2 regions of the Caballeronia sp. NCF2 genome follow, and region 2 is predicted to be linked to the other one. Evidence: riboswitches for the same ligand, from Rfam matches in the RefSeq annotation. Region 2 holds a riboswitch; the other holds the start of a gene.

Region 1 (15,052 bases), on a different contig from region 2:
CGCTTTTCGTGCGCACGAAACGGACCGTGGAGCTGACGCCCGTCGGCAAGGATCTGTTGCCGGAAGTGCGCCGCCTGCTCGCATCCGCCGATGCGCTGCGTCCGCTCGCGCAATCGCTCGCGCGCGGCGAGGCGGGCGTGCTGTCGCTCGCGTTCGTCTCCACCGCCGATTACGGGCTTCTGCCGGCGCTGCTGCGCGATTTCGGTGCGCGTCATCCCGGCGTGCGTCTGCAACTGACCGAAGCGACGAGCGACGTGCAGATCGACGAACTCGTCGCCGGGCGCGTCGATGCGGGCCTCGTCATTCCGCCGCTGCCGCCGCGTTACGCGTCGTCGCTCGAGTATGTGCCGATCGCGCGCGAGCCGCTGATGATCGCGATGTCCGAGAAGCAGGCGCAAGAGCTGAATTCGAGCGAAGACGAACCCGTCGACCTGCACGATCTCGCCGCCGCGCCGCTCGTCGTCTTTCCGAGGCGTCTCGCGCCCGGCTTGCACGACATCATCATGGGCTGCTATGGCGCGGCCGGGCTCACGCCGCGTATCGGCCAGGAGGCGATCCAGATGCAGACCATCGTGAGCCTCGTGTCCGCCGGCATGGGCGTCGCGCTCGTGCCGCAATCGCTGCGTCATCTAAGGCGCACGGGCGTCGTGTATCGTCCGCTTCTCGATCCCGGTCCTTTCGTGGAAACGGGGCTGGTATGGCGGATCGCGGAAGTGAGTCCGGTGCTCGCCGGGTTCATCGAAATCGTCCGTTCGAGGGCCGAAAGCGCCGGTTCTGTATGATTCGCCCCTGTAGCCCGCTTAAAGATTCCCACATCAGAATGCTCATACATCCCAATTTCGATCCCATCGCGATTCATCTCGGACCGCTCGCCGTGCGCTGGTACGGCCTCATGTACCTGGTGGCGTTCGTGTCGGCCATCGTCATCGGCCGGTTGCGGCTGCGGCTGCCTTATGTCGCCGCGCAAGGCTGGACCGTGAAGGACATCGACGACATGCTGTTCTACGGCGTGCTCGGCACGATTCTGGGCGGGCGCATTGGCTACGTGCTGTTTTACAAGGCCAGTTATTACGCCGCGCATCCGCTCGATATCTTCAAGGTATGGGAAGGCGGGATGTCGTTTCACGGCGGCTTTCTCGGCGTGACGCTCGCGATGGTGCTGTTCGCGTATCACCGCAAGCGCACGTGGCTGCAGGTGACGGATTTCGTCGCGCCGATGGTGCCGCTCGGTCTCGCGGCGGGGCGACTCGGCAATTTCATCAACGGCGAGCTGTGGGGCCGCGTGACGGACCCGAACGCGCCGTGGGCGATGCTCTTCCAGAACTCGACGAACGACGACGCCGTGTGGCTCTCGAAGAATCCGCAGCTCGACGCGCAGTATCACCTCACGGAAATTTTTCAGCGTTACCACATGCTGCCGCGTCATCCGTCGCAGTTGTACGAAATCGCGCTGGAAGGGCTCGTGCTGTTCATCGTGATCTGGACGTTCTCGCGCAAGCAGCGTCCGGTCGGCGCGATTTCGGCGCTGTTCCTGATCGGTTATGGACTCGCGCGCTTCACCGTGGAATTCGCGCGTGAGCCGGACGATTATCTCGGCTTGCTCGCGCTCAATCTCTCGATGGGCCAATGGCTTTCGCTGCCGATGATCGTCGCCGGCGTGGTAATGATGGTGTGGGCCTACAAGCGCAATCTGCGCCTGCCGCCCGAATCCGCAAAGGCTTGAGGAAAGAGCGGGGCGGTCGAACGCCGCCCCGCGTGAACAGCGTGAGCGACGTTTAGCGTCCCATTTGTACGGAGCCGGAAACGTCGACTGTCACCGTGGTCGTGCCGGCTTCCATCGCGATCGGGGCCATCTTCGCATCGGCGCTCATCGCGCGCGATTGCATCATCATGACGGGACGCGGCTGCGCGCCGCTCCGTCCGACATTCACTTCCCGAATCGTGAAATTGCTGTAGCCGAAGCCTTGCGCGGCGCTTTGCGCCTGCTTGCGGAACGAATCGATGGCTTGCGAGACGAGCTTTTGCTCGGCCGCGCGCTGCGCTTCGGGCGACAGCGAGAACGCGACGCTACCCACTTGCATCGACGAACTCATCTTGCCCGCGAGCTTCGATGCCGCCGCGAAGTCATGCGATTCGAGCACGACTTCCGTGCGCCCGCGCCACGCGGAAATCTTGCCGTCGCGATCCGTCGACGGATAGACGGTGAACGAGCCGCTCTTCGCGGTCACGCCGTCGACACCTTTGGCTTCGCGTAACGCGGCCTCGGCGCGCTGATTGAGCGTGCTGGTGAGCGACGACGGATCGGCCGCTTCCTGTTCGTAGAAGAGCGTGATGTTGACGACATCCTGCGGCACTTGCGCGCTCGCTTGTGCGGAGAGCGAGAGCACGCCCGAGGGCTGTGGCTGCGTTATCACCGTCTGCGCAGCGGCGGTTTGAGACAACGTAAGCGCGGCACCGGACATCGCGAGCAGGGCGAAGGCGGCGGCGGTTTTCTTATTGAGCATCGAAGGACTCCGTGACATCGCGTACGTGCGACGGGATTTAGTCGCATTCGTGAAGTCGTAAGTTCCTTGTTAGACGAGGTGCTCGGTAATAAATCGCCATTGCGCTTCGGTCACGGGCGTGATCGAGAGCCGGTTGCCGCGCGCGAGCACTTGCATGTCGGCAAGCTCTGGATGTTCGCGCAACGCGGCGAGCGATATGAGCGGCGTCTTCTTCACGAACTTCACGTCGACGAGCATCCAGCGCGGCGTTTCCTGCGTCGATTTCGGATCGTAGTAATCGCTCTTCGGATCGAATTGCGTGGGATCCGGATACGCCGTCGAGCACACTTTCGCGATGCCCGCGATGCCCGGCTCCGGGCAGCTCGAATGATAGAAGAGCACGCCGTCGCCGATCTGCATCTGATCGCGCATGAAGTTGCGCGCCTGATAGTTGCGTACGCCCGTCCACGGCAAGGTTTTTTTCGGCGCGTGCGCGAGATGATCGATGCTCGCTTCGTCCGGTTCGGACTTCATCAGCCAGTAGCGCATGGTCGTGTGCATGAATCGAAGAGCGAACGGCAGGGACAAACGAAAACGGCATCGGAAAAACCGATGCCGTTTCTTGAATGAGGTCCCCGCCACAGCCGCTAGGCCGGCATCCTGAACCTGGGTTCAAGATTGGTCGCGGTAAGCAACACTTCGGGTACATCGGACTAGCGACGCGCGCGCCCGTGCTGCAAGGTTCCGCAACCGTGCCAATGTAGCATTGGTTCAAGGAATATATGACCTTGGCGTACCAGGCAGGGAAACGTCACTCTACACCAATCGTTTGCCTTCTGCAGCCTCTTCACGCTACTTCGGCAGTTTCTTTTTTCGATTGACATTGCGCGCTGATTGACTCGACGCGCATCTGCCTTATTGCGCTTCGTGTTGCGCAATGACCGCGCCCAATTGCTCGTTCATCGAGTGCATCGTGCGGCGGATTTCTTCGGCGGGGAAGGCCTCGCCGTGACGCACGCTGTCCTGCAGCTTAAGCAATTCCGACGCCAGCGAAAGCGCCGCCATCACCGCGATGCGATCCGTGCCGCGCACGCTGCTTGCATTGCGCACTTTGTTCATTTCGGCGTCGACGCGCGCGACGGCTTCACGCAATGCGCCTTCGGTTTCCGGCGAGCACGCGAGACGATACGGCTGCCCGAGAATGGATACTTCGATCTGCGTGGTCGTCATGCCTTCTCTCCCTGATGATGCTCGCCGTGCAATTCCGTTTCATGTGCTTCCTGGGAATCGGCTTCGAGGAGATCGAGTTGATTGTCGGACTCGGCATGTTGCGCGGACTTGCCGCGCGGCAGCTTTTCGAGAATCGCGTTCAGGCGGATTTGCGCGTCGTCGATTTTCGCGGACAGCGAATCGCGTTCGGACTGCAGCGTATCGCGCTCTTCGCGCACTTGCGCGAGCTCGGCCTGCACGTTCGCATAGTCGGCGCGCAGCTGTTCGAGTTGTTCCTGCAGCGCTTGATGCGCCTGCTTGTGGCGCTCGCTGATCTGGATCAGCCGGCCGATGTTTCCTGACAGTGATTCGAGTTCGTTGAGCATGTGCTGCGTCCTCTAAAGACCTCGCATTTTAGCGCGGTTCAACGGAGCTTCCGATAAATGTCTCGTTTCGAGACGTAACAACACGCGATCTAGCGCTTAATCCTTCGAATCAAGCGCATGTCGCGATGCATTCGTGTGCAGAAAACGCGAGCGCCCCGCAACGCTCGTGATGACAGGCCGGCCGCTTCTCTTTCGCTTCTCGTTCGATTCGTCATGCGCCGCGCCAGTCTGCCCGCGCGGTTTTCTTGACGGCCCCGAACCGCGCTCCTACACTTGCCGCACTTTTGGTGCTCGCATCCGCGGATCTCGTGGATGCAGTCAAACGGGAAACAGGGAGCGAAGTCGCCGCAATCGACGACGAGCCAACCTGTGCTGCCCCCGCAACGGTAAGCGACCGCAACGCAAGTTGCAAGTCGTCTCATGCGCGTTTTTGCCGCGCGAGCGTGTCGAAATTCGTCGCACGCGCGCGACTGCAAGAAACGTGTCGATGCCACTGCGCGCCATGCGCGGGAAGGCGAGACGATTGATCGCCAGCCCGGATACCGGCCGGAGTCCGACGCATCGGCGCGCATGGCGCGGTGCGTTCGTCGCGCATCGTCCTCGCGGGGAGCGGGGTCGCGCTCACGCGAAACGGAACACTTCACACATGGTATTGCCACTGGCCGCGCTCAGAAGCGGTCTCTCCCGTCATGGCGCGCTCGTTGCGGCCATCGGCGCCTTGCCGTTCGCCGGCGCTGCACAGGCGGCCCAGACGGAAGACAGCACGCAAACGCTTGCGCCCGTCGTCGTCACATCGACGCGCGCGCCGCAGCCGCTTGCCGAATCGATTCCGCAGACATCGCTTTTTGACGAGCAGGACATCGCCGATGCAAACACAAGCGACGCGCTCGGACTCGTCGCGCTCGCGCCCGGCGTGCAGATCACGCGCAACGGCGGACCGGGCTCGAACTCGGGGCTTTTCATACGCGGTGCGGCGTCGTCGCAATCGCTCGTGCTGATCGACGGCGTGCGCGTCGAATCGGCGTCGCTCGGCGCGGCACAGCTATCGCAATTGATGCTCGACCAGATCGGGCGCGTCGAGGTCGTGAACGGCAACGTGTCGGCGCTCTATGGATCGAATGCGATTGGCGGCGTCGTGCAGATCTTCACGAAGGAAGGCGAGGCGCATCCGCCGCGCTTCAACTTCGAGGCGGAGTACGGCAGCTATCACACGCAGCGGCAATCGGCGGGCGTGAGCGGCGCGCTCGACAAGGACGGCCGCACGACCTTCAGCGTGAACGTCTCGCGCGAGAAAACCGACGGCTTCTCGTCGATCGATCCGGGAATCGCGCCCGGCGCCAATCCGAACGCGAACGGCTATCTGAACGAGAGCGTCGCGGCGACGCTGCGTCACGAGTTCAGCGACAAGTGGGACGCGGGCGTGCGCTTCCTGCAATCGAACGGCATCAACAGTTTCGACGATGCCTATGGCCAGCCGACCGATATCAACGAAACGCACGATCGCGTGCGCTCGGCGTCGGTGTTCGCGAACGGCCGCGTCACGGATAACTGGACGACGCACTTCACGATCGCGCAGGGACAGGACCGCGCGAACATCGAGCAGAACGGCGTCTATACGAGCCGTTTCGATTCGGAGAACCGGCAATATACGTGGCAGAACGACGTGCGGATCAGCGACGCGCACAAGCTGCTCTTCGGCTACGAGCATCTCGATCAGACGCTCGATTCCGATCAGTTCAGCGCGCCCGACCGTCATGTGAATTCGATGTTCGCGGGTTACGTGGGGCACATCGGCGCGAACGAGTTGCAGGCGAATCTGCGCCGCGATCAGTATTCCGATTTCGGCGGCGCGAACAGCTACTATCTGGGCTACGCGTATAACTTCGACGCGCACTGGAAGGCGAGCGCGAGCTATTCGGCCTCGTTTCGCGCGCCGAGCTTCGACGATCTCTACTATCCGCTGAGCGGCAATCCGTCGATTCAGCCGGAGCGCAGTCATTCGGTCGAGGCGGCGTTGCAGTACGCATCGAATGCGCTCGGCGTGGTGCGCGTGACGCTTTTTCAGACGCGCTATTCGAATTTGATCGATTACGTGTCCGACGGCGGCTTCTACTATGTCGCGCAGAACGTCGGGCGCGCGAAGGTGCAGGGCATCGAGGGATCGTGGGCGGGGCACGTCGGCGCAACGGATGTGCGCGCGGGCGTCACGTTCCAGAATCCCGTCGACGAAACGAATCACGAGGATTTGACGCGGCGCGCGCGGCATTTCGCGACGCTGACGGCGCATCGCACGATCGGGCCGTGGCGCGTCGGTGGCGAATGGATCGTGAGCGGTCAACGCAGCGATTACGATTCGACGCTCGCGGGCTACGGCATCGTGAATCTGTCGGCGCGCTACGACATCTCGAAGTCGTGGTACGTCACGGCGCGCATCGACAACCTGTTCGACAAGGACTATGAACTTGCGTACTCGTACAACACGCCACGACGCGGCGCGTACATCACGTTGGGCTGGCATCCGTCGTGAGCCGCGTGGCTGAACGTCCGCGCGCGATGAACGCGAGCCGCGCCACCGCGATCTGGATCGCGCTCGGCGCAGCGACGCTCGTCGTGCTGGTCGCGTCGCTCGCGATGGGCAGCGTCGCGTTGCCCGTATCGCGCGCGATCGGCGCGCTCTTTCACGCGCACTCGGCGACGCCCGATATCGCCGATGACATCGTGCTGACCTTGCGTCTGCCGCGCGCGCTCGCGGGCTTCGCGTCGGGCGCATTGCTCGCGTTCGCCGGCGCGCTGCTGCAAGTGCTGTTGCGCAATCCGCTGGCGGAACCGTACGTGCTCGGCGTATCCGGCGGCGCGGCAACCTTCGCGCTTGCCGCGATGCTCGGGTCGCTGCCGTGGTGGGGCGTAGATATCGCGGCTTGCGCGGGCGCGTTCGCATCGATCGTTCTGGTCCTCGGACTCGCGCGCAAGGACTTGTGGCAAAGCGGACAGGACGCATCGCCGAGGCTCTTGCTGACGGGTGTCGTGATCGCATCGGGATGGGGCGCGCTCATCACGCTGATCCTGAGCGTCGCGCCCGAGAACCGTTTGCGCGGCATGATCTTCTGGCTGACGGGCGATCTCAACGGCGCGGCGGCGCCATGGCCCGCGCTGATCGCGCTCGCCGTCGTGCTCGCGGTCATCGTTCCCGTCGCACCGCAACTGAACGTGCTCTTGCGCGGCGATACGACCGCGCGCGCGCTCGGCGTGCCGGTCGAGCGCTTGCGTCTGCGCGTGTATCTCGTCGCATCGATCGCGGCGGCGGCCGCCGTGACGACGGCGGGCACCATCGGCTTCGTCGGGCTCGTCGTGCCGCATCTGCTGCGCCTCGCGTTCGGCAACGATCAGCGCATGCTCGTGCCCGCCGCCGCGCTCGCGGGCGGACTCGCGGTGATGGCCGCCGATCTCGTCGCGCGCACGGTGATCGCGCCCGCGCAATTGCCGGTCGGCGTCGTCACGGCATTGATCGGCGTCCCGATGTTCCTGTGGATGCTGCTGCGGAGGCCGCGATGATTTTGCGGCTCGACGCCATCGTGCTTCGCGCGGGTAAGCGCACGCTCATCGACGGGCTCACGCAGTCGATCGAAGCGGGCGAAATGTGGTGCATCGCCGGGCCGAACGGCGCGGGCAAGACGACGCTCATCAACGTGCTCGCCGGGATTGCGAAAGCCGCATCGGGCAGCGTGTCGCTCGACGGCCGCGCGCTCGCGTCATGGCGCGCGACGGAACTCGCGCGCGCGCGCGCTTTGATGCCGCAAGCCGCGCACGACGCCTTCAGCGCGAGCGTGCTCGATACCGTGCTGCTCAACCGCTTTCCGCATCTCACCGGCTGGGGCTGGGAGAGCGACGAGGATCGCGCCGCCGCGTACGCCGCGCTCGAAACGTTGGGTCTCGCATCGTTCGCGTCGCGCGACGTGCTGACGCTTTCCGGCGGCGAACGCCAGCGTGTCGCGCTCGCCGCCGTGCTGTGCCAGAACGCGCCGCTGCTGTTGCTCGACGAACCGCTTTCGCATCTCGACCTGCATCATCAGATCGATTGCCTGCACGCGTTGCGCGACGCGGCGCGCGCGCACAAGCGCACCGTAATCTTCTCGTGCCACGATCTGAATCTCGCGCGCCGTTTCGCGACGCACGCGCTTCTGCTCGACGGGAACGGCGGCGCTCATGCGGGACTCGTCGCCGACGTGCTCACGGCCGAACGCGCCAGCGCCGCATTCGGCTATCCGCTCGCGTTGATTCGCGATGGCGAGCACGAAGCGCTCGTGCCTTCCATCCCTCGCTCATGAAAGGAATTCCGATGTCCACGAATAACGGCATCCCGATGCCCCGCGCGCTCGACCGCGCCATCGAAGGCGAACTGCGCCGCATCATCGACACGAAGACGAAGCCGCCCGGCAGTCTCGGGCGGCTCGAAGACATCGCGCTGCAAATGGGCCTGATTCAACGCACGGCGAAGCCGCGCATCGAGCGTCCCGCGATGATCGTCTTCGCGGGCGATCACGGCATCGCGAAAGAGGGCGTGAGCTCGTATCCGCAGGAAGTGACCGCGCAGATGGTCGCGAATTTTCTGGCGGGCGGCGCTGCGATCAACGCGCTGTCGCGCTCGGTCGGCATGACGCTCGAAGTCGTCGATGCGGGCGTCGCGACGCCGATTCCCATCGATCATGGATACGAGCGTCTGTCGCTCGGGCTCGGCACGCGCAACTTCGCGCACGAACGCGCGATGTCGCGCGAGACCGCGCTCGAAGGCATCGCGCGCGGCGCGGCGCGCGTGCGGCATCACGCGTCGCTCGGCACGAACGTGATCGGCTTCGGCGAAATGGGCATCGCGAATACGTCGGCGGCGGCATGTTTGATGAGCCGTCTGTGCGTTCTTTCGATCGACGAGTGCGTCGGGCGCGGCACCGGTCTCGACGAGCGAGGACTCGCGCACAAGCGCGAGGTGCTGTCTAAAGCGCTCGCGCTGCATCGCGATGAAGGCGATGCGATCGACACGCTCGCGACCTTCGGCGGCTTCGAAATCGCGATGATGACGGGCGCGTATCTCGCCGCCGCGTGCGCGGGCATGACGATACTCGTCGATGGTTTCATCGCGACTTCCGCGTTGCTGGTTGCATCGAAGATGGCGCCTGACGTGCTCGACTATTGCGTGTTCGCGCATGCATCGAACGAGACGGGGCATCGCCGGATGCTCGCGCATTTCGGTGCCGCGCCGCTGCTGCAACTCGAGTTGCGTCTGGGCGAAGGCACGGGCGCGGCGCTCGCGTTGCCGATCCTGCGCGCGGCCGTCGCGTTCGTCGACGAAATGGCGAGCTTCGAGTCGGCGGGCGTCTCGAATAAAGCCGACTGAGATGCGCCCGCTCGACGAACTGCGCTATTTCTTCACCGCGCTCGGCTATTTCACGCGCGTGCCGGTGCCGCGCTGGGTCGGCTTCGAGCGCGACTATCTGAACGCGGCGGCGCGCTATTTTCCGCTCGTCGGCGCGATGGTCGGCGGCGTCGCGGCGCTGGTGTATCTCGCGGCGTTGCGCGTGTTTCCGGCGGGCATCGCGGTGCTGCTTTCGATGGCCGCGACGCTCGTCTTGACCGGCGCGTTTCACGAAGACGGACTCGCCGATTGCGTCGATGCCTTCGGCGGCGCATACACGCGCGAGGACGCGTTACGCATCATGCACGACTCGCGCATCGGCGCGTTCGGCGCGATTGCGTTGATGATCGCGCTCGCGCTGAAATGGCAGACGCTCGCCGCATTGCCGCCGCAACGCGTCGCGTGGACGATGATCGCCGCGCACGCCGCGAGCCGCGCGTTCGCAATCAGCTATCTCGTCACGCTCGATTACGTGCGCGCCGAAGGCAAGGCGAAGCCGGTCGCGCAGCGCATGAGCGTGTCGTCGTTCGCGCTGGCGCTCGCGTTCGGCCTGCCGTGGCTCTTCGTGACCGACTGGAAGCTCGCGTGCGTGACGATCGTCGCGCTGATCGTTCTGCGCTTGTTCATCGGACGGTACTTCGTGCGGCGCATTGGCGGTTACACGGGCGATTGCCTCGGTTTCGCGCAGCAAGTGTTCGAGATCGCGATCTATCTCATAGGGCTCGCATGGATCTCGTCCTGATCCGGCATCCGGAAGTCGCCGTCGATGCGGGCGTTTGCTACGGGCAAACCGATGTGCCTTTGCAGCGCGATGCGCGCGAATCGGCGAGCGCGTTGACGGCGCGCATGAAGGCGCTGAACGTGCCCCCATGCGTCGATGGATGGCACGCGAGTCCGCTCGTGCGTTGCGCTTCGATCGCGCGTGCGCTGGGCGGCGACGTTCATCTCGACGCACGTCTGGCCGAAATGCACTTCGGCGCGTGGGAAGGGCGCGCGTGGGACGCGATCGATCGCGCGCTGATCGATGCATGGGCCGACGATATCGCCCATGCGCGTCCGCACGGCGGCGAGAGTCTCGCGCAGTTCGCGCATCGCGTGATCGCGTGGTTCGATGCGACGTGTGTCGATGAACGGGCCGTGCATGTCGTCGCGCATGCGGGCGTCGTGCGCGTGCTTGCTGCGCATCTGCTCGGCGTCGCGCGTGAATCGGCGTTGCAATGGCCGCTCGATTTCGGCGGGATCGCGTGGTTCAGGCGCGTGCGCGGGCAGTGGCTGCTTGTGCGGTGGAACGCCTGACTACTTCGTCCTCCGCTCGCGCGCGATTTCCAAATCGCGGCACAGCTCATCCGCGCCCAGCGCAAGCCGCGGCGTCGGCCGATTGATGAGATCGCCGTCGATGCCGAAAAGATTGCCGCGCGCCACCGCCGTCATCGATGTCCAGCGCCGCCATCTTTCGAGCGCGGGCAACGGGCGATCGGGCTTCGTCGCGCCGGGTGTCGCCGTGACGATCGCTTCCGGATTCGCCGCGAGCACGGCTTCGGTCGATATCGTCGGCACGCGCGGTTTCTCGGCTGCGAACACGTTCGCGCCGCCGCACAAGCCGATCACTTCGTCGAAAACGTTGTCGCGATTGAGCGTCATCAACGGATCGTCCCACACCTGATAGAACACGCTCACGCGCGGCCGTTCCGCGTAACGCGCACGCAATCGCGCAATCGCGCGCGTGAAGGCATCGGACGCGGCGCGTGCCTCATTCTGCGTGCCGAGCAGCGCGCCGAGCTTGCCGATGCTCGCCGCGATATCGTCGAGATGCTTCGGCTCGCTGAAATAGATCGGCACGCCGAGCGCCTGCAGCCGATCCATCTGACGCGCCGCATTTCCATGCCGCCACACGACGATCAGATCCGGATGCAACGCGACGATGCGTTCGAGATCGAGCGCCTTGTTGTCGCCGACGCGGGCAATCGCCTGCGCCTCTTTCGGATAATCGCTATACGTCACCGCGCCGACGACGCGCGCGCCGCCGCCCGCCGCGAACAGCAACTCGGTCACATGCGGCGCGAGACTGACGACACGTTCGGCGGGCTTCGCGAGCGTGACGGACGCGCCGCTGTCATCGACGACGGTGATCGCATGCGCTTGCGTCACCGCGAAGCCGATCAGCAGGGCAATCGCACGGCACAACCTCACGCGCAAATCTCCCGCAGCGCGAGCGACAGGCGCGCCCAGTCGCCTTCCGCGCCTGGCAATCCGATGCGCAGGCTCGGCGTCATGCCGGGCGGATCGAAAAGACGCGTCCAGATGCCGCGCAACGCGAGCGCGTGTTGCAGTTCGGGCGCTTTCGGCGTCGCTGTCCACGCGAAAAGCGGCGTCGCGCGCACGTCGAAACCGTAGATCGCGATCGATGCGGCAAGGCGCGCGCCATCGCGATGCAGACGCTCGCGCATTTCGCGCTGCCACGCGATATCGGCGAAAGCGGCGGCGACCGCATGTCGCGCCGGGCCGCTCACGGTCCATGCGCCGAGCGCGTCGCGCAACGCGTCGGCGAGCGCGGGCGCGGCCAGCACGAAACCCGCGCGAATGCCCGCGAGCCCGAAAAACTTGCCGACCGAGCGCAGCACGACGAGCCCGTCGTGCGCCGTCTCGCTCGCCAGCGACGATGCGGGATCGGTATCGGCGAACGCTTCATCGACGATCAGCGTGCCGCCGCGCGAGGCGAGCTGTTCGTGCCAGGAAAGCAGCGTGTCGGGCGCGACGCGCTCGGCCGTCGGATTGTTCGGATTGGCGACGATGACGTGATCGAACGTATCGGGCAAATCGTGCTTCGTGATGTCGAGCGTGGCGATCGCGTGGCCCGCGCGTGCGAACGCGGGCGCGTATTCGCCGTACGTGAGCGGCGCGACGGCCGCCGTGCCGCGGCGCAAAAGCGCGGGCAACGCGCGTATCGCCGCCTGCGATCCCGCCACCGGCAACGCGAGCGGCGCGCCGTAGTAGCGCGCGGCGTCTTCGGCGAGGCCGTCGTCGTCTTCGGGCAGGCGCCGCCACGCATCGGGCGCGACGGGCGGCACCGGATAGCCGTGCGGATTGATGCCGGTCGACAGATCGAGCCAGTCATCGAGAGATATCGCGTAGCGGCGCGCGGCCTCGCGCAGATTGCCGCCGTGCCGGATGGATTGCGTCATGTCAGTCAGCCACTCGTCGTTACGCTCAGAACCGCGATCATCAATAGCACCGCGAGCCACATCAATGTCGCGCGCTCGACGAGCCGCAACGCCGCGACGACATGCTTCGCCGTCGCCGGATGGCCCGCGCCGAGCGTCGGACGCGTTTCGAGCACGCCGTGGTACACCGCCGCGCCGCCGATCAGCACGTTGAGACTGCCGGCCCCCGAGGCCATTACCGGCCCCGCGTTCGGGCTATCCCACGAGCGCGCCTGCGTGCGCCAGCAGTGCCACGCCATGTGCGTGTCGCCGGCGAGCGCGTAGGTCGCGGCCGTGAGGCGCGCGGGGATGAAGTTGAGCACATCGTCGAAGCGCGCGGCCGCCCAGCCGAAACGCAGAAAGCGCGGCGTGCGATAACCCCACATCGCGTCGAGCGTGTTGGCGAGGCGGAACATCAGCGCGCCGGGGCCGCCCGCGACCGCGAACCAGAAGAGCGCGCCGAAGATCGCATCGTTGCCGTTTTCCAGCGCCGATTCGACCGCCGCGCGCGAGAGCGCGTTTTCATCGGCTTGGGATGTATCGCGCGACACGATGCGCGACGTCAGCACGCGCGCGTGATCGATATCGCCGAAACTCAACGCGCGAGCGATCGGCGCGATGTGCTGGCGCAGGCTTTTCGCGCCGAGGGCGAACCAGAGCAGCAGAACATGCACGAGACACGCATACGCGAACGGCAGCGCGCCGACCAGAAACCACGCGATGCCGACCGGCGGCGCGACCAGCGCGAACCACGCGAGGATGCCCGCCGGCCGCGCGCGAAAGCCGGTGTTCACGCGCGCTTCGAGCTTCGTCGCGAGATTGCCGAAGCCGACGAGCGGATGCCGCGCGCGCGGCTCGCCTAAGATGCGATCGACGATCACGCCGAGCACGGCGAGAAGCGCCATTGCGTAGGCGGAGAGAAGGAGCATCGCGCTAACCCTTGAGCGCGAGCGGAAGGCCCGCGACCATCAGCGTCGCGCGTGTGCTCGCGGCCGCGACGCGCTGATTCAGCCGGCCGAGTTCATCGACATAAAGACGCGTGACGGAGCCGAGCGGCACGACGCCCAGCCCGATTTCGTTGCTCACGACGATCACTTTGCCTTTCGTCTGCCCGAGCGTTGCGTCGAATTGCGCGAAGGCATCGCGGGCGCTGTCGGGCAGAACGGCGATTTCGTCGCTCATCGCTTCTTTCGAAAAAAGCAGATTCGCGAGCCACAGCGTCAGGCAGTCGATCAGCACGCAATGTCCCGCGCGATCCGCTTCGCGCAACGCGCCCGCGAGATCGAGCGGCGCTTCGACGAGCGTCCAGTGTGCGGGCCGGCGCCCGCGATGCAGCTTCACGCGTTCGGCGAACTCCGCGTCGCCGACGCGCGCAGTCGCGATATACGTCACGGGCAGGCCGCTTTCGGCGGCGAGCCGTTCGGCGTGCGCGCTCTTGCCGGAGCGTGCGCCGCCGAGGATGAAAGTGAGGTCGGGGGTCATCGCGATATTGTACTGACGGGCTAAGATAGCGCGTCGCTCTTCATGAGAATCCTCCGATGCCATTCACGCCACGCGGCACGCTGATGATCCAGGGCACGACGTCCGATGCCGGCAAAAGCACGCTCGTCGCCGGATTGTGCCGCCTCGCCCGGCGCGGCGGCGTGCGCGTCGCGCCGTTCAAGCCGCAGAACATGGCGCTCAATAGCGCAGTGACCGTCGATGGCGGCGAGATCGGCCGCGCGCAGGCGCTTCAGGCGATCGCGGCGGGCGTCGATGCGCGCATCGACTTCAATCCGGTCCTGCTCAAGCCGACGAGCGATCGCGGCGCGCAGGTCATCATCCACGGTCACGCGCACGCGAACCTCGACGCGCGCGCGTATCACGCGTACAAGCGCATCGCGTTCGACGCCGTGCTCGCGTCGTACGAGCGCTTGCAGAAGGACTTCGACGCGGTGATCGTCGAAGGCGCGGGCAGTCCCGCCGAAATCAATCTGCGCGACGGCGATATCGCCAACATGGGCTTCGCGGAGCGCGTCGATTGCCCGGTCGTGCTCGTCGCCGATATCGATCGCGGCGGCGTGTTCGCGCATCTCGTCGGCACGCTCGCGTGTTTGTCGGAGAGCGAAAGGGCGCGCGTTCGCGGCTTCGTCATCAACCGGTTTCGCGGGGATATCGGCTTGTTGAAGCCGGGGCTCGACTGGCTGGAAGCGCAGACGGGCAAGCCGGTGTTCGGCGTGCTGCCGTATCTGCACGGCCTGACGCTCGACGCCGAGGACATGCTGCCGAGCCAGCCGCACACGCGGGGCGATGCACCCGCGCTGAAGGTGATCGTGCCGGCGCTGCCGCGCATCAGCAATCACACGGATTTCGATGCGCTGCGGGCGC
Region 2 (15,052 bases):
CTTGAAAAACGCGGGATCGTCGAAAAGATGCGCGTAATCCTGCAGCAAGAACGCGATGCGGTCCTCGCGCCGCGCCTCGACTTCCACGCACGATGCCGCGTGCAGATTGTCGAGGATGGCGTCGGGCATCGTGATCGATCCGATGCGCCGCCCTTCCGCTTCGACAAAAACCGGTTTCGCCGGATCGAAGCCCGAAAGCGTCTTCAGGAGCGCCGAATCGAACGCTTTTTGCGTCGGCTGCGGGCGTCCCGGCAGCGCGCCGAGCAAGGAACCGCGATGCGCGGCGAGTCCTTCGAGATCGAGCGTCTGCGCGCCCGCCGCGTCGAGCGCCTTCAGCAGCCGCGTCTTGCCGCTGCCCGTATGGCCGATCAGCGCGACATAGCGAAAACGTCCGGGCAGCGTGCCGAGCCGCTCGATCACGTCGCGCCGATAGCTCTTGTAGCCGCCGTCGAGTTGCCGGGCCTGCCAGCCGATCATGTTGAGCCACGTCGTCATCGAGCCGGAGCGCTTGCCGCCGCGCCAGCAATAGACGAGCGGACGCCAGTTGCGCGGCTTGTCGGCGAAGATCGTGTCGAGATGCATCGCGATATTGCGCGCGACCATCGCCGCGCCGACGCGCGTCGCCTCGAACGGCGAGACCTGCTTGTACATCGTCCCGACGATCACGCGCTCTTCGTTGCTGAGCACGGGCGCGTTGATCGCGCCGGGAATGTGATCCTCGGCGAATTCGAGCGGTGTGCGGACGTCGACGATTTCATCGAACTCGCTCAGGCGATCGATGGGAACGAGCAGGTTTTTCACGGGCTTGCGGGCGGGTTTTGGCTGAATCGAGCGAAAAATTATCGCATGCGGGCGGATTTCGGCCCGGACGCGCTTTTTTTGACCGACGCGCGATGCCCGCGAAAGCGGCTAAAGTGCATGAATCGATGCTTCCGAGAGGAAAGCGATGAGCTTTCACGAGACGATTGGCGCGCGCCGCTACCGCTTCGACGATCTGAAGACGCTGCTCGCGCGCGCCAGCCCGCGGCGCTCCGGCGACGAACTCGCGGGCATCGCGGCCGCCACCGAGGAAGAACGCGTGGCCGCGAAAATCGCGCTCGCGCAGTTGCCGCTCGCCGCGTTTCTCGACGAGCCGCTCATTCCCTACGAGGACGACGAAGTCACGCGCCTCATCGTCGATACGCATTCGCGCGAAGCGTTCGCGCCGATCGCGCACCTGACGGTCGGCGAATTCCGCGAGTGGCTGCTCGCCGATACCACCGACACCGCCGCGCTCGAACGCATCACGATGGGCGTGACGCCGGAGATGGCCGCCGCCGTTTCCAAGCTGATGCGCAATCAGGATCTGATCCTCGCTGCCAGAAAACGCCCGGTCGTCACGCGCTTTCGCACGACGATCGGCCTGCCGGGGCATCTCTCGGTGCGCCTGCAGCCGAATCATCCGACCGACGATCCGAAGGGCATCGCCGCATCGATGCTCGACGGCCTGTTGTACGGCTGCGGCGATGCCGTCATCGGCGTGAATCCCGCATCGGATTCGCCCGCCGCCATCGGCAAGCTGCTCGCGATGATGGACGATTTCCGCCAGCGCTACGACGTGCCGATGCAGTCGTGCATCCTCACGCACGTCACCAACACGCTCGCCGCCATCGAGCAAGGCGCGCCCGTCGATCTCGTGTTCCAGTCCGTCGCGGGCACGGAGCGCGCGAACGCGAGCTTCGGCGTGTCGCTCGCGTTGCTGGAGGAAGCGCGCGACGCGGCGCTCTCGCTCAAACGCGGGACCGTCGGCGATAACGTCATGTACTTCGAGACGGGGCAAGGCAGCGCGCTGTCGGCGAACGCGCATCACGGCGTCGATCAGCAGACCTGCGAAGCGCGCGCGTACGCGGTCGCGCGCCGCTTCCAACCGCTTCTGACGAACACGGTGGTCGGCTTCATCGGCCCGGAATATCTCTATGACGGACGGCAGATCATCCGCGCGGGACTCGAAGACCACTTCTGCGGCAAGCTGCTCGGCGTACCGATGGGCTGCGACATCTGCTACACGAATCACGCCGAAGCCGATCAGGACGACATGGACACGCTCCTCACGCTGCTCGGCGTGGCGAACGTCAACTTCATCATGGGCGTGCCGGGCGCGGACGACGTGATGCTCAACTATCAAAGCACGTCGTTCCATGACGCGCTCTATATCCGCCGCGCGCTGAACCTGAAACGCGCGCCGGAATTCGAAGCGTGGCTCGCGAAGATGCGCGTCACCGATGGCCGCGGCAATCTGCTCGCCGCGCCCACGCAACCTTTGCTCGACTGGATCGACTCATGACGAACGCCGATGCCTGGGACGCGCTGCGGCGCTTCACCAACGCGCGCATCGCGCTCGGCCGCGCGGGCAGCAGCCTGCCGACCGCGCCCTTGCTCGCATTCGAACTCGCGCATGCGCAGGCGCGCGACGCGGTGCATCAGCCGCTCGATACCGTCGCGTTGCGCGAAGCCGTTCGCGCCGCCGGCTTCGATACGCTCGATGCGCAAAGCGCCGCGCCGGATCGCGATCGCTATCTGCGTCGGCCGGATCTGGGCCGCGTGCTGAACGATGAAAGCGCGCAACGGCTTGCAGCGCACGCATCCGAAAGCGATATCGTTTTCGTCGCCGCCGATGGCTTGTCGGCCTTCGCCGCGCAACGTCACGTCGCGCCCTTGCTCGCGACATTGCGTGCGCGGCTCGACGGCTGGAACGTCGGTCCCGTCGTGATCGCGACGCAGGCGCGCGTCGCCCTCGGCGATCGCATCGGTGAGCTTTTGCGGGCGCAGATCGTCGTCGTAATGATCGGCGAACGGCCGGGGCTCAGTTCGCCCGACAGCCTCAGTCTTTACGTGACCTACGCGCCGCGCGCCGGACGCAACGACGCCGAGCGCAACTGCATATCGAATGTGCGGCCCGAAGGACTCGACTACGAAATCGCCGCATTCAAGCTGATGTGGCTGCTGAACGAAGCGCGCCGCCTGAAGCTCACCGGCGTCGGGCTGAAGGATCACAGCGGCGCGTTGCCCGCGTCCGACGCGAAACTGCCAGCCGATTAAACGCGCAACTTCCGATACAGCGTCGTGCGCGATATGCCGAGCGCGCGCGCCGTCGCGGATACATTGCCGCCGTGCGCCTTGAGCGCGGCGCTCACCGCGCTCGCTTCGATGTCGACAAGACGCGCGACGTTCGCGGGCGGCGTTGCGTTATCGAATTTGGGCTGTTCGCCGAGTTCATCGACGAAATCGTGCGGAAGATGTTCGATGCGGATATGCGTGTCGTGATCGTCGAGCATCGCGGACGCCGTGCGCAGGACATTGCTCAACTGCCGTATGTTGCCCGGCCACGGATGACGCGCGAAGAGCGCGAGCACGTCGTCGTCGACGTACACGACGCGCCCGGCGAAACGCTCGTGCCGCAGAATCTTGTCGACGACCGCGCGCAGGTCGGAGCGCGCGGCAAGCGGCGGCAGCGTCACCGAAAGACCGTTGATCCGGTAATACAAATCTTCGCGGAATTCGCCCTGCGCGACGCGCTCGCGCAGCTTGCGATTGCTCGCGCAGACGAGCATGAAATCGACCGGCACCGCGCGCGCGGCGCCGAGCGGCTCGACGACGCGTTCCTGCAGCACGCGCAGCAGACGGCTTTGCATCGCGAGCGGCATGTCGCCGATTTCATCGAGAAAGAGCGTGCCGCCGTTCGCCTGCACGATCTTGCCGATCGCGCCGCGCTTCGCCGCGCCCGTGAACGCGCCCTGCGCATAGCCGAAAAGCTCCGATTCGATCAGCGTCTCCGGCAGCGATGCGCAGTTCACCGCAACGAACGGCCCCGCGCGGCGCGGCGAATCGTCGTGGATCGCGCGCGCGAGCATTTCCTTGCCCGCGCCCGTTTCACCGCCGATCAGAATCGGTATGTTCTTGCCAATGACCTTGCGCACGCGCGCGACGATGTCGTTCATCTGCGCATCGCCGGTACAGAGATCGGCGAGGCTCGAACCGGCGCGCTCGCGTGTGGGGATCGTGCTCGTCGTGCTCGGGACGCTCGACATGTTCCGCGCGTGAAAATCGACGCTCGCGAACACCGCGACGCCGCTAGGCAGTTCGAGCCGGCAAGGCGCATCGCCCGCGCGCGCGATGAGTTCATCGACGCGCTCGCCGAACAGCGCATCGAGCGTCTGCGAACGCAAAGCGCCGAGTTCGAGACCGAGCTGAAACTGCGCGCTGCGGTTCGCGCAGAGCAGGCGCCCGTCGAGATCGAATACGGCGATGCCTTACATCAACGTGCCGATGAACTCGGGCCGGCTATGGAAACGGATGCGCAGGCCGTCGCTGAAGCCGCTCGCGATCAGTCGGTTCTCGATCATCTGCGCGGACATTTTCACGAGCGCCATCGTGTGCTGGTGATAGCCGCGTCGGTCGCCGGTGACATCGAGCACGCCGGAGAGATTGCCGTGCGGATCGAGGATCGGCACGCTGGAACACGTCAGAAAGTGATTGGCGCGCAGGTAGTGCTGGTCGCCGTGCACGGTGACGGCCGTGCGCTCGGCGATCGTCGTGCCGATCGCGTTCGTGCCCTGATGCTCCTCGCTCCAGAGCGCGCCCGCGCGCAGCGCGACTTTTTCGGCGCGCGCGAGGAAGTCGTCGTCGCCGAGTGAATGCAGGATCAATCCGCTCGCGTCGGTGAGCGCGATCATGCTGTGCGTATTGGCGATCTGCGCGTACAGCGTTTCCATCACCGGCAGCGCGTGAGCGAAGAGCGCACGGCTTTCATCGAGCTTGACGGCGAGCTCCGTGCCCGACAGCACGGCGTAATCCGGGCGCATCGTCTCGCACAGCCCGAACGTGGCCGAGCGCTCGTGCGAATGACGAATGACGTCGCGTTGCGCCGACTGCAAGGCCGCGCCGATGGCATGCTGCATCGCCTCCTCCTTTTCGATTCACGGTCGCGTGAACGTCTTCTCGGGGCAATGTAACACCGTCGCCGCACGCGGGTCGATGCGAGGAACCACGCGGTACGGCGCCCGGCGCTTTCCCGCGCTACAGCACGAGCGAGCCCGCCGAAATCGCGACGACGAGGAATATGACGAACAGAATCAGGAAGATGAAGAAGCAGATCTTCGCGATGCCCGCCGCACCCGACGATACGCGCGTAAAGCCGAAGAATCCGGCGACGACAGAAATGATCGCGAAAAGAATGGCGAGCTTGAGCATGGCAGATCCGATGTTTGTGTTGTGTTCGGTGACTGTTTGCAAGACCTGTGCCTCGGTTCTTCGCGGGCGGTGCTTATCGGAGTCGGCGGCAAAATCAGACCGTTAGTTGCAATGAAAGCGCGATAAAAAAGCGGGCAGTTCGACTGCCCGCTTCGAAGAGATCACCGTATGCCGCGCGCCCGATTGTCGGCTGCGGCGACCGTCGCGGGTGCGGCGGCGGCCGTCGCCGGGACAGGCTGACGGGTGCCGAGCCAGTTCGAGATCCGCTGATGCACATGCGGCACGGCAAGTAGCGCGCCGATCGCGATGGCGTCGGCGGCGAGTCCGGCAGGCACGTTGATGAGGCCATCGGTCAACGTGAACAGGATCGAATCGACGACGAGCGAAATCACCGTTCCCGCCACGAATGACACCATGCCCGCGCGTCCCAATGCGCCGACCCACGGCAGGCGCGTCGCCACCGCCTTGACGACGCCGTAGCGCGCCAGATTCGCCGCGATCCACGCGATGGCGAGGAAATTCACGACGCGCGGACCAGCAAGGTCGCGCTTGAAGGCGCTGTCCAGCACCGGCGGCAGCACGAGCAGCTTGTAGTACGCCATGCCGGCGATCAGCGCCACGGCGCCCGCGCTCACGATCCAGCCGAAGCGGTTCGCGCTCACGCGTTGATAGATCGGCTGGCAGCGCGCCAGCACGCCGAGCACGAACATCAACTGCCAGGCGGCGGGATTGAAGTCCCACAGATTGTCGTCGACGGACGGCATGAATTCGCCGATCTGCGCCGCGAACGCCCACACCGCGAGGCTTAGACCGAGCAGCAGCCAAGGCTTGCTGCGCGCGAGCGGCAGCATGAGCGGCACGGCGAGTGCGAAGAGCGCGTACATCGGCAGGACGGCCGAGAGATAAGGCTGGCGCTCGAATGTGAGAATTTCCGCGATCGAGGAAACCGGCTGCGACATCAGCGTGTCCAGATCATGCAGCGCGAGATTCGGCGCGTGGCCAAAAAAGGGCCGCAGCAGGAACGATGCGACGAGCATCAGCGCCGCCGTGACGAGAAACGCCCGATAAAGCTCGAACGCGCGTTTCACGAAGCGCCTGCGCGCCGCGCTTTCCGAGCGGCGCTCCGCGAGCGACGCGTAGGCCGTCGCCGTGGCGAAGCCGCCGAGGAACACGAAGACTTCGGCGGCGTCATTGAGCGCGAAGGCATGCAGCGTGAAACGCGACACCATGCTGCCGCCGATATGATCGACGACGATGATCAGCAGTACCAGTCCCCGGAAGAAGTCCAGCTCGACGAGACGTTTTGATTTTTGCTGCATGCGGCTTGCTCAGTGTCCTTGCGGCGACAGTTAAACACGGCCGCGAACACGCGGCGCGAAAGCATTGGAGTTTACCCGTATTTGCGGCAGTGCATCACGCGAACAGATGCAAATAAGCGTTTCAAATCCGATATTTGTCGGTTTGAACAACATCTCGCGTCGGGGATTGTCACCGGCTGGTTTCGATCAGGCGCAAGCTTTCAAGTTCATTTCATTTTTCCCGCCGAACAGGCTAATATCTCGCCCTCATCTCGAACGCTCCCGAACCATGGACTATCTCGTTGCCCTTCTCGCCGATCCCGCCGCCTGGGCCGCACTCGCGACGCTCGTCGTCATGGAAGTCGTGCTCGGCATCGACAACCTGATCTTCATTTCGATCCTGACCAACAAGCTGCCCGCGGCGCACCGCGAACGCACGCAGCGCATCGGCATCGCGCTCGCGCTCGTGATGCGGCTCGGCCTGCTCGGCACGGTCGCGCTGATCGTCCGCCTCACCACGCCGATCTTCGAAGCGTTCGGGCACGGCTTTTCCTGGCGCGACCTGATTCTCATCGCGGGCGGCGTGTTTCTCGTCTGGAAGGCGACGACGGAAATCCGCCATCACGTCACGCACGACGCCGACGAACACGCCGGCCCCGCGTCGGGCAAGAGCCTGACGCCGCTGTCGGCGATCGGCCAGATCCTGCTGCTCGATCTCGTGTTTTCCATCGACAGCATCGTGACGGCGGTCGGCATGACCGAGCACATTCCGATCATGTTCGTCGCGGTGATCGCCGCCGTCACCGTGATGCTGTTCGCGGCCGGTCCGCTGTCGCGCTTCATCGAGCGCAATCCGACGATCGTCATGCTCGCGCTCGGCTTCCTGCTCGTGATCGGGATGACGCTGATCGCCGAAGGCTTCGGAACACACGTGCCGAAGGGCTACATCTATGCGGCGATGGCGTTCTCGGCGCTGGTCGAGGGCCTGAACATGCTCGCGCGGCGCGCCAAGGGACGCGTTCGCGAGTAGCGCGCGCGGGCGGACGTTCGCTAAAGTTTCGGCGCCATCCGGCCGATATCGGACGGATGAGCACCCAACCCGCTTCCATCGAACGCGCGCCCGGTCGGCGCTGGCTCAACGGCTCGCGCGTGAGCGCTTATTGCGCGACGATCCTCGTCGTGCTCCAGTGTTACGGGCTCGTTCTCGCCGTGCGCAGTGCCGTCGCGGAGAAAGGTCATCCGGCCGGCTGGGACTTTCTGACGTTCTGGTCGGCTGCGCGCCTCGCGCTCGCGGGGCATCCGCTCGACGCCTATTCGGCGGACGCGATCAAGCACGTCGCGCAGCAACTGGGGCCGCACATCATCCTGCCGGGGCCGTGGTTCTATCCGCCGAACTTTCTGCTGCTGGTGCAGCCGTTCGGCTTGCTGTCGGCGCCGCTTGCCTACGCGCTGTTCGCTTCGATTTCGTCGGTCGTCTTCGTGCTGCTGGCCCGCCGCGCGCTGCCGATCCCCGACATGATCATGTGGATCGTCGCGTTTCCCGGCATCTGGCTCAACGCGGCCCAGGGACAGAATGCCGCGCTCACCGCGAGTCTCGCGCTCGCCGCATTTCTCTCGATGCCAAAACGGCCGATGCTCGCGGGCGTCTTCATCGGCCTGCTTTCGATCAAGCCGCATCTGGCCATCCTGTTTCCGCTCGCGCTGGCGTGCGCGGGCATGTGGACGACCTTCATCGCCGCCGCGCTAACGACGATCCTGTTCACCACGGTTTCGGTCGCCGTCTTCGGCCTCGACATCCTGCCGGTCTTTCTCCACGGACTGCACGATGCCAACGGTTTCACCGCGAGCGGCAGTCTTCCTTGGTTTCAGATGGCGAGCCTCTTCGCGAGCCTGCGCATGGCGCACGTCGCGACCGGTCCCGCCTATGTCGCGCAGGCGTGTCAGGCGATCGTGGCGATCTGCGCCGTCGCGTGGGTATGGCGCAATGCGAAAGGACTGGAAGTTCGCGCGACGGCGCTCGTCGCCGCGACGTTCATGATCAGCCCCTACATCTATAACTACGACGGCGTGTGGCTCGGCATCCCGCTGGCACTCATCGCCGCGCGCGCGCTGCGCGACGGATGGCTGCGCGGCGAGCCCGCGATCCTGTTTTTCGCGTGGATCTATCCGCAGTTGGGAAATCAGTTGGCCAAGGACTGCGGCGTAGGTGTAGGACCGCTGGTTTTCGCGTTGCTGATTTTCGTGGCGGTGCGGCGCGCGCGTCTCGAAGCCGCGGGCGCCGATCCGTCGCGTTAGAGCGCGTCAGAAAGGCAGTTCGCGCTGCGGATTGTCGGGCGCGGGCTGGTTCGACGCCGCCGGCAGCGGTTGCGCGCGCAGCCAGCGTTCGATGGCATCGATGACATGTTGGCGCTCGGCGTCGTCGAGCGCTTTTCCCGCCGCGATGCCGTGCCATTTCGCGAGACACGAGCGGCAGCACGTCGCCGTCGCGTGCTGCGCGATGAACACAGGATGCCCGCGAAACGGTGTCTGCTTGCCGTCGTTCAGCGGCGCTTGCGGCGCAAGCCGCTTGCCGATCAGCTCATGCGCCTGCGCCACGACCGTGTCGACGCCCTTCTCCCTTAAAACTTTCCCCTCACGCACGCCGAGCGCGAAACGGCGCCGGAATGCCGATTTCGCGAGCGCATCGAAGACGGCGTCGAGGTCGCGCATCGCGTCATCGATCCTTCGCGTAGAGCGTGGACTCCGCGAAGCCGTCGGCGGCCAGCACGCGTCCGACGAGAATCATCGCCGTGCGTTCCATGCCCGCCTCGCGCACTTTCGGCGCGATGTTCGCGAGCGTCCCTTCGACGCGCGTCTCGTCCGGCCAGCTCGCGCGAAACACGACCGCGACGGGACACTCCGCGCCGTAATGCGGCACGAGCTCCGCGACGATGCGCTCGATATGCCGCACGCCCAAATGAATCGCGAGCGTCGCGCGATGACGCGCGAGATCGGCGAGGCTCTCGCCTTCGGGCATCGACGTCTTCGTCGCGTAGCGCGTGAAGATCACGGTCTGCGAGATGCCGGGCAGCGTCAGTTCGCGCTTCAGCGCCGCCGCCGATGCCGCCGTCGCCGTGACACCCGGCACCACTTCGTAGGGAATCGCGAGCGCGTCGAGCCGGCGAATCTGCTCGCCGATCGCGCCGTACAGCGACGGATCGCCCGAATGCACGCGCGCCACGTCGTGCCCGTTCGCGTGCGCTTCCTGCAGGAGCGCGACGATCGCGTCGAGATCGAGCTCGGCCGTGTCGATGCATTTCAGCGCGCGATGTCCGTCGAGGACTTGCGTCGGCACGAGCGAGCCGGCGTAGAGAATCACGGGACATGCGCGGATCAGCCGCTGCCCCTTTACTGTGATGAGTTCGGGATCGCCCGGTCCGGCGCCGATGAAATAAACGGTCATGGTCTGGTGAGCCAGTGTTGAAGCGCGTCGCGGGCGCTGGCGGCGTCGTCGAAAATGCGGTCGGCGTCGGGAAGCGCGGGCCGCGTGAGCATGACGACGGCGATACCGCGTTCCCGCGCGACCGCGAGCTTCGCCTCGGTCGCCCGCCCGCCGCTGTTCTTGCTGACGACGACATCGATACGCGCCGCGTCGAACAAGGCGCGCTCGCCGGCGAGATCGAACGGACCGCGCGCATCGACAATGCTCGCGCGCGCGTTGCCCGGATGCGCGTCGAGACAGCGAATCGTCCAGTGCTGCGACGCGGGAATGTCGTGCAGATGCGCGAGCGCCTCGCGCCCGAGCGTGAAAAGCGGCCGATGAAACGGCGCGATGCATTCGACGATCTCGCGCCAGTCCGACGCCTCGCGCCAGTCGTCGCCCGCCTGCGGCTGCCATACGGGACGGCGCACCGCCCAGAGCGGCACGTCGGCGAGCGCGCAGGCATCGAACGCGTGGCGGCTCATCTGCGCGGCATAGGGATGCGTCGCATCGACGACGAGCGTGATGTGCTCGTCGCGCAGATATCGCACGAGCCCGTCGATGCCGCCGAAACCGCCGACGCGCACCGTGCACGCCAGATCGCCCGGCACGCGCCCGAGGCCCGCGAGACTGTAGACGTGCGTCGCAGGAAGCGCACGCGCGATCGCGAGCGCATCGCCGGTGCCGCCGAGCAGCAGCACGCGCGTCATGCCGCGCTCCCGACGATATTGCCCCGCCGGTCGATCGCGAAGGTCTCGACTTCGATGCCTGGCGGCAGCACGTCGAGCGCGACATCGCGCGCGCGTCGGCAGACGATATCGCCGAGCGCGATGCCTTCCGCGCGTGCGAGCTTGAGCGCTTCCTGACTCGTGTTGGCCGCGCGCATCGACGCCAGCAGTTCGGCGTTCGCGCCCGCATCGGCGGCCCAGACGGCGAGCAGCGGCAAGTCGATGCTCGAACTGCGGCTGTGCAGATCCATATGCCCCGCCGCGAGCTTGGACAGCTTGCCGAAGCCGCCGCACAGGCTCAGCTTGTCGACGCTCGCGCGGCGCAAATGCTTGAGCACCGCGCCCACGAAATCGCCCATTTCGATCAATGCGATGTCGGGCAGGCCGTAGCGCGCGCGCATCGCGTCCTCGCTCTGGTTGCCGGTGCACGCGGCGATATGCCGATACCCGTTCGCCCGCGCCACATCGATGCCCTGATGAATCGACGCGATGTACGCCGAGCACGAAAACGGTCTGACGATGCCGGTCGTGCCGAGTATCGACAATCCGCCGACGATGCCGAGGCGCGGATTCATCGTCTTCTGCGCGAGCGCTTCGCCGTTCTCCACGCCGATGGTCACGTCGAAACCGCCGCGATAGCCGACGCTTTTTGCGAGCGCGTCGAGATGCTCGGTCATCATCTTGCGCGGCATCGGATTGATCGCCGGTTCGCCGACGGCGAGCGCGAGGCCCGCGCGCGTCACCGTGCCGACGCCCGCGCCCGCATGAAAGCGCACGCCCGGTTCCTCCGACAGTCGCACGCGCGCGAACACGAGCGCACCGTGCGTGACGTCGGGATCGTCGCCCGCATCCTTGATGACGCCGGCTTCGGCGGCGGCGCTTTCATCGGGTAAACGGCGGCAGAACGAAAGCATCATCGTCACGCGCTGGCCCTTCGGCAGGACGATCTCCGCGCGCTCGCTCGTCTCACCGAGCAGCAAGAGGCGCGCGGCCGCGAGACTCGTCGCGGTCGCGCAGCTTCCTGTCGTGTAGCCGCTGCGCAGCGGCGCGGCTTTCTCCGGCGTCTCTTCACGCATGACGCATCACGGTTTGCTCGCGTGCAGGACGGTGATCGGCAGCGCCTGACGCCACGTGTCGAAGCTGCCGAGCGGTTCCGCCTGCGCGACGCCGATGCGCGTCAGCTCGCCGCCGTGGCGCGCGCGCCATTCGACGAGCGCCGCCTCGCTTTGCAGCGTCACCGCATTGGCGACGAGCCGCCCCCCCTGACGCAGACGCGCCCAGCACGCATCGAGCAGGCCCGGCACCGTCAATCCACCGCCGATGAACACCGCGTCCGGCGCGGGAAGGCCGTCGAGCGCGGCGGGCGCTTCGCCTCTGACGAGTTGCAGCGCGGGCACGCCGAGCGCATCGCGGTTGTATTCGATGAGACGCTGACGGCTCTCGTTCGCTTCGATCGCGATCGCCCGACACGCGCCATGCGCGCGCATCCATTCGATGCCGATCGAGCCGCAGCCCGCGCCGACGTCCCACAGCAGTTCGCCGGGCTGCGGCGCGAGGCGCGCGAGCGTCACGGCGCGCACGTCGCGCTTCGTCAACTGGCCGTCGTGGCGGTAGGCGTCGTCGGCGAGACCGGGCGTGAGCGGCGGCCCGGCGTGGCCGGCGTGCGTCCGGCACTCGATCGCGATGAGATTGAGCGCGGCAACGACGGGCTCGCGCCAGTCGTCGGCACGCTCGTCGATGCGGCGTTCGTCGCTGCCGCCGAGATGCTCGAAGACGGTCATGCGGCTCGCGCCGAAACCATGCGCGGTCAGAAGCGTGGCGACGGCGGCGGGCGTCGTGCCGTCCGCGCTCAGCACGATGAGGCGCACGCCGCGATGCAGATTCGCGAGCAGCGACGCCGCCGGCCGCCCGACGAGCGATACGCAGACGGCGTCTTGGAGCGCCCAGCACAGGCGCGCCGCCGCGAGCGACAGCGACGACGGCGCGGGAATGACGCGCATTTCGCCGTTGGCGACTTCGCGCGCGAGCGTCGCGCCGACGCCGAAGCACATCGGATCGCCGCTCGCGAGCACGCAGATGCGCGTTTTGCCGTCGCCGCGGTCGGCGAGCACGGCATCGAGCGAAAAGGGTTTCGGCCACGGCATGCGGCGCGCGGCGATGCGATCCGGCAGCAACGCGAGATGACGTTCGCCGCCGTGGATCGACTGGGCGTCGAGAAGCGCGCGACGCGCGGCGCGGGAAAGTCCGTGCCAGCCGTCTTCGCCGATGCCCACCACGGTCAGCCAGTTCGACATGCGCGGTCTCCTTGCTGCGATTCCGATCGCGTTCCCGGATACATGCCGGAAGCGCTCGGAGGGTCGATAAAAGCGGGCATAATACAGGTCCGTCGGCGCCCGGGGTCGTGAGACCGAGGGCTTAAAAGGGAACACAGCGAAACTGTGGCTGCCCCCGCAATTGTACGCAGCGAGTCCGCGCTCCACTGCCACTGGTTTTTACCGGGAAGGCCGGCGCGAATGTCGACCTGCCAGCCAAGAGACCTGCCGACCCAACGCATTCGCGCGACGCCGACCGGGCGGGGTGTACCGGTTCGCTCATCACGCGCGAAGCCCAACGGGTCACGCTTTTGAATTCTTTCGACCGCTCATCGCTCAACGCAACGCCGCGTGCTTCCGCATGCCCGGGCCTGATGCGCATCGTGCCCGCGCGCGATGGCGGCCTTGCGCGTCTGCGTCTCGCGGGCGGCGTGTTGAGCACGCGGGCGGCGCGGGCCGTCGCGCGCGCGGCTCGCGAGTACGGCTCGGGCGTGATCGAAGTGACCAATCGCGCGAATCTGCAACTGCGCGGCATTCGCGACGATGCCCACGCCGCGCTCGTCGACATCGCCCTCGACGCGGGCCTCGGCCCGTCGACGGCGGGCGCAGACGACATCCGCAACGTAATGCTGAGCCCGCTCGCGGACGACGGCACGCGCGCGCTCGCCGCGCGGATCGTCGATGCGATGCAGGCCGATGCGTCGCTGCATGCGCTGTCGCCGAAATTCGCGCTCCAGCTCGACGCCGGCGAGCGCCTCGCGATGCTCGATCATCCGCACGATCTTTGGCTTTCCGCCATCGACGATGGCGCGCGCTTCGCATTCGGCCTCGCCGGAACGATGCGCGATCCGGCGCTCGGCGCGATCTCGCGCGACGATCTCGTGATGTTCGTCCTGAACGTGTTGCGCAGCTTTCTCGCGCTGGCGACGCCTGAAGAACATCGCATGCGCGATCTGCTTGCGCGTATCGGCGTTGCGCGCTTTCTCGACGCCTTGCGTTTCGACGCCGATATCGCGACATGGACACGCGCACCCGCCGATGCATCGCTGCGTCTCGGCGCGCACGAGGAGCCGCATCGCGCGACGTGGTACGCGGGTGCGCAAACGCCGCTGGGCCGTCTCGATGCGACGACGCTCGAAGCGCTCGCCAATCTCGCCGACGCACACGGCGCAAGCCGCCTGACGATGACGCCGTGGCAAAGCGTGCTGATTCCCGGCCTCGCGGCGCATTCAGCGCATGACATGCTGCAAGGGCTGCACGCGCTCGGCCTTGCAACCGGCGCGCACGAACCGCTCGCGCGCCTCATCGCGTGCGCGGGTTCGGAACGCTGCGCAAAGAGCCGTGCCGATACCAAAGCCGATGCTCACCGGCTCGCCGCGCTCCTGCCTTCGGATGACGGGACGCAGGTGCATCTGAGCGGCTGCGAGCGTTCGTGCGCGGCGGCGCATCCGGTTCCGGTCACGCTCTACGCAGTCGCGCCCGGACGATACGACTTACATCGCGACGCACGAGCCGTCGCGCGCAATCTGACCATCGAAGAGGCGGCCGAACGGCTCGCCCGGAGCCATGCCGATGCTTGACTACATCCGCGACGGCGCGGAGATTTATCGTCAGTCCTTTGCGACGATCCGCGCCGAAGCCGACCTCGCCGCCATTCCCGCCGATCTGGAGAAGCTCGCCGTGCGGCTGATCCATGCGTGCGGCATGGTGGATATCGTGAGCGATCTGCGCTTCTCGCCCGGCGCGGGCAGCATCGGAAGAAAGGCGCTTGCAGCAGGCGCGCCGATCCTGTGCGATGCGCGCATGGTCGCCGAGGGCATCACGCGCGCGCGCTTGCCCGCCGACAACCGCGTGATCTGCACCTTGAGCGATCCCTCGATTCCCGAGCGCGCCCGCGCGATGCGCAACACGCGCTCGGCCGCCGCGCTCGAACTATGGCGTGCGCAACTCGAAGGCGCGATCGTCGCGATAGGCAACGCGCCGACCGCGCTCTTCCATCTGCTCGACATGATCGATGCCGGCGCG

What was found. Region 2 has a riboswitch for cobalamin ahead of cobG (precorrin-3B synthase). Riboswitches for the same ligand answer to the same signal wherever they lie in the genome.
Region 1: it holds a riboswitch for cobalamin, as region 2 does, so the genes downstream of both, NCS02_RS03610 (TonB-dependent receptor domain-containing protein) here and cobG (precorrin-3B synthase) in region 2, are expected to answer to the same signal.

What each region holds. Positions count from the first base shown of each region.
Region 1 covers NZ_JALQDN010000006.1:31,448-46,499, forward strand. The annotation lists gene NCS02_RS03575 (LysR family transcriptional regulator) at 1-782, shown strand, start outside; gene lgt (prolipoprotein diacylglyceryl transferase) at 821-1,723, shown strand; gene NCS02_RS03585 (SIMPL domain-containing protein) at 1,776-2,504, opposite strand; gene NCS02_RS03590 (EVE domain-containing protein) at 2,574-3,032, opposite strand; RNA gene ssrS (6S RNA) at 3,112-3,293, opposite strand; gene NCS02_RS03600 (cell division protein ZapA) at 3,399-3,713, opposite strand; gene NCS02_RS03605 (ATPase) at 3,710-4,078, opposite strand; cobalamin riboswitch at 4,346-4,643, shown strand; gene NCS02_RS03610 (TonB-dependent receptor domain-containing protein) at 4,725-6,605, shown strand; gene NCS02_RS03615 (FecCD family ABC transporter permease) at 6,602-7,630, shown strand; gene NCS02_RS03620 (ABC transporter ATP-binding protein) at 7,627-8,403, shown strand; gene cobT (nicotinate-nucleotide--dimethylbenzimidazole phosphoribosyltransferase) at 8,415-9,467, shown strand; gene NCS02_RS03630 (adenosylcobinamide-GDP ribazoletransferase) at 9,469-10,227, shown strand; gene NCS02_RS03635 (histidine phosphatase family protein) at 10,212-10,781, shown strand; gene NCS02_RS03640 (cobalamin-binding protein) at 10,782-11,675, opposite strand; gene cobD (threonine-phosphate decarboxylase CobD) at 11,672-12,667, opposite strand; gene cbiB (adenosylcobinamide-phosphate synthase CbiB) at 12,673-13,614, opposite strand; gene cobU (bifunctional adenosylcobinamide kinase/adenosylcobinamide-phosphate guanylyltransferase) at 13,619-14,167, opposite strand; gene NCS02_RS03660 (cobyric acid synthase) at 14,224-15,052, shown strand, end outside.
Region 2 covers NZ_JALQDN010000054.1:112,051-127,102, forward strand. The annotation lists gene mnmH (tRNA 2-selenouridine(34) synthase MnmH) at 1-801, opposite strand, end outside; gene NCS02_RS18155 (ethanolamine ammonia-lyase subunit EutB) at 947-2,323, shown strand; gene eutC (ethanolamine ammonia-lyase subunit EutC) at 2,320-3,078, shown strand; partial or broken gene NCS02_RS18165 (sigma-54-dependent Fis family transcriptional regulator) at 3,075-4,937, opposite strand; gene NCS02_RS18170 (DUF1328 domain-containing protein) at 5,056-5,229, opposite strand; gene NCS02_RS18175 (OpgC domain-containing protein) at 5,391-6,548, opposite strand; gene NCS02_RS18180 (TerC family protein) at 6,817-7,557, shown strand; gene NCS02_RS18185 (glycosyltransferase family 87 protein) at 7,614-8,822, shown strand; gene NCS02_RS18190 (DUF4186 domain-containing protein) at 8,829-9,236, opposite strand; gene cobM (precorrin-4 C(11)-methyltransferase) at 9,241-9,969, opposite strand; gene NCS02_RS18200 (cobalt-precorrin-6A reductase) at 9,966-10,697, opposite strand; gene NCS02_RS18205 (cobalt-precorrin-5B (C(1))-methyltransferase) at 10,694-11,791, opposite strand; gene cbiE (precorrin-6y C5,15-methyltransferase (decarboxylating) subunit CbiE) at 11,798-13,009, opposite strand; cobalamin riboswitch at 13,086-13,274, shown strand; gene cobG (precorrin-3B synthase) at 13,339-14,607, shown strand; gene NCS02_RS18220 (precorrin-8X methylmutase) at 14,600-15,052, shown strand, end outside.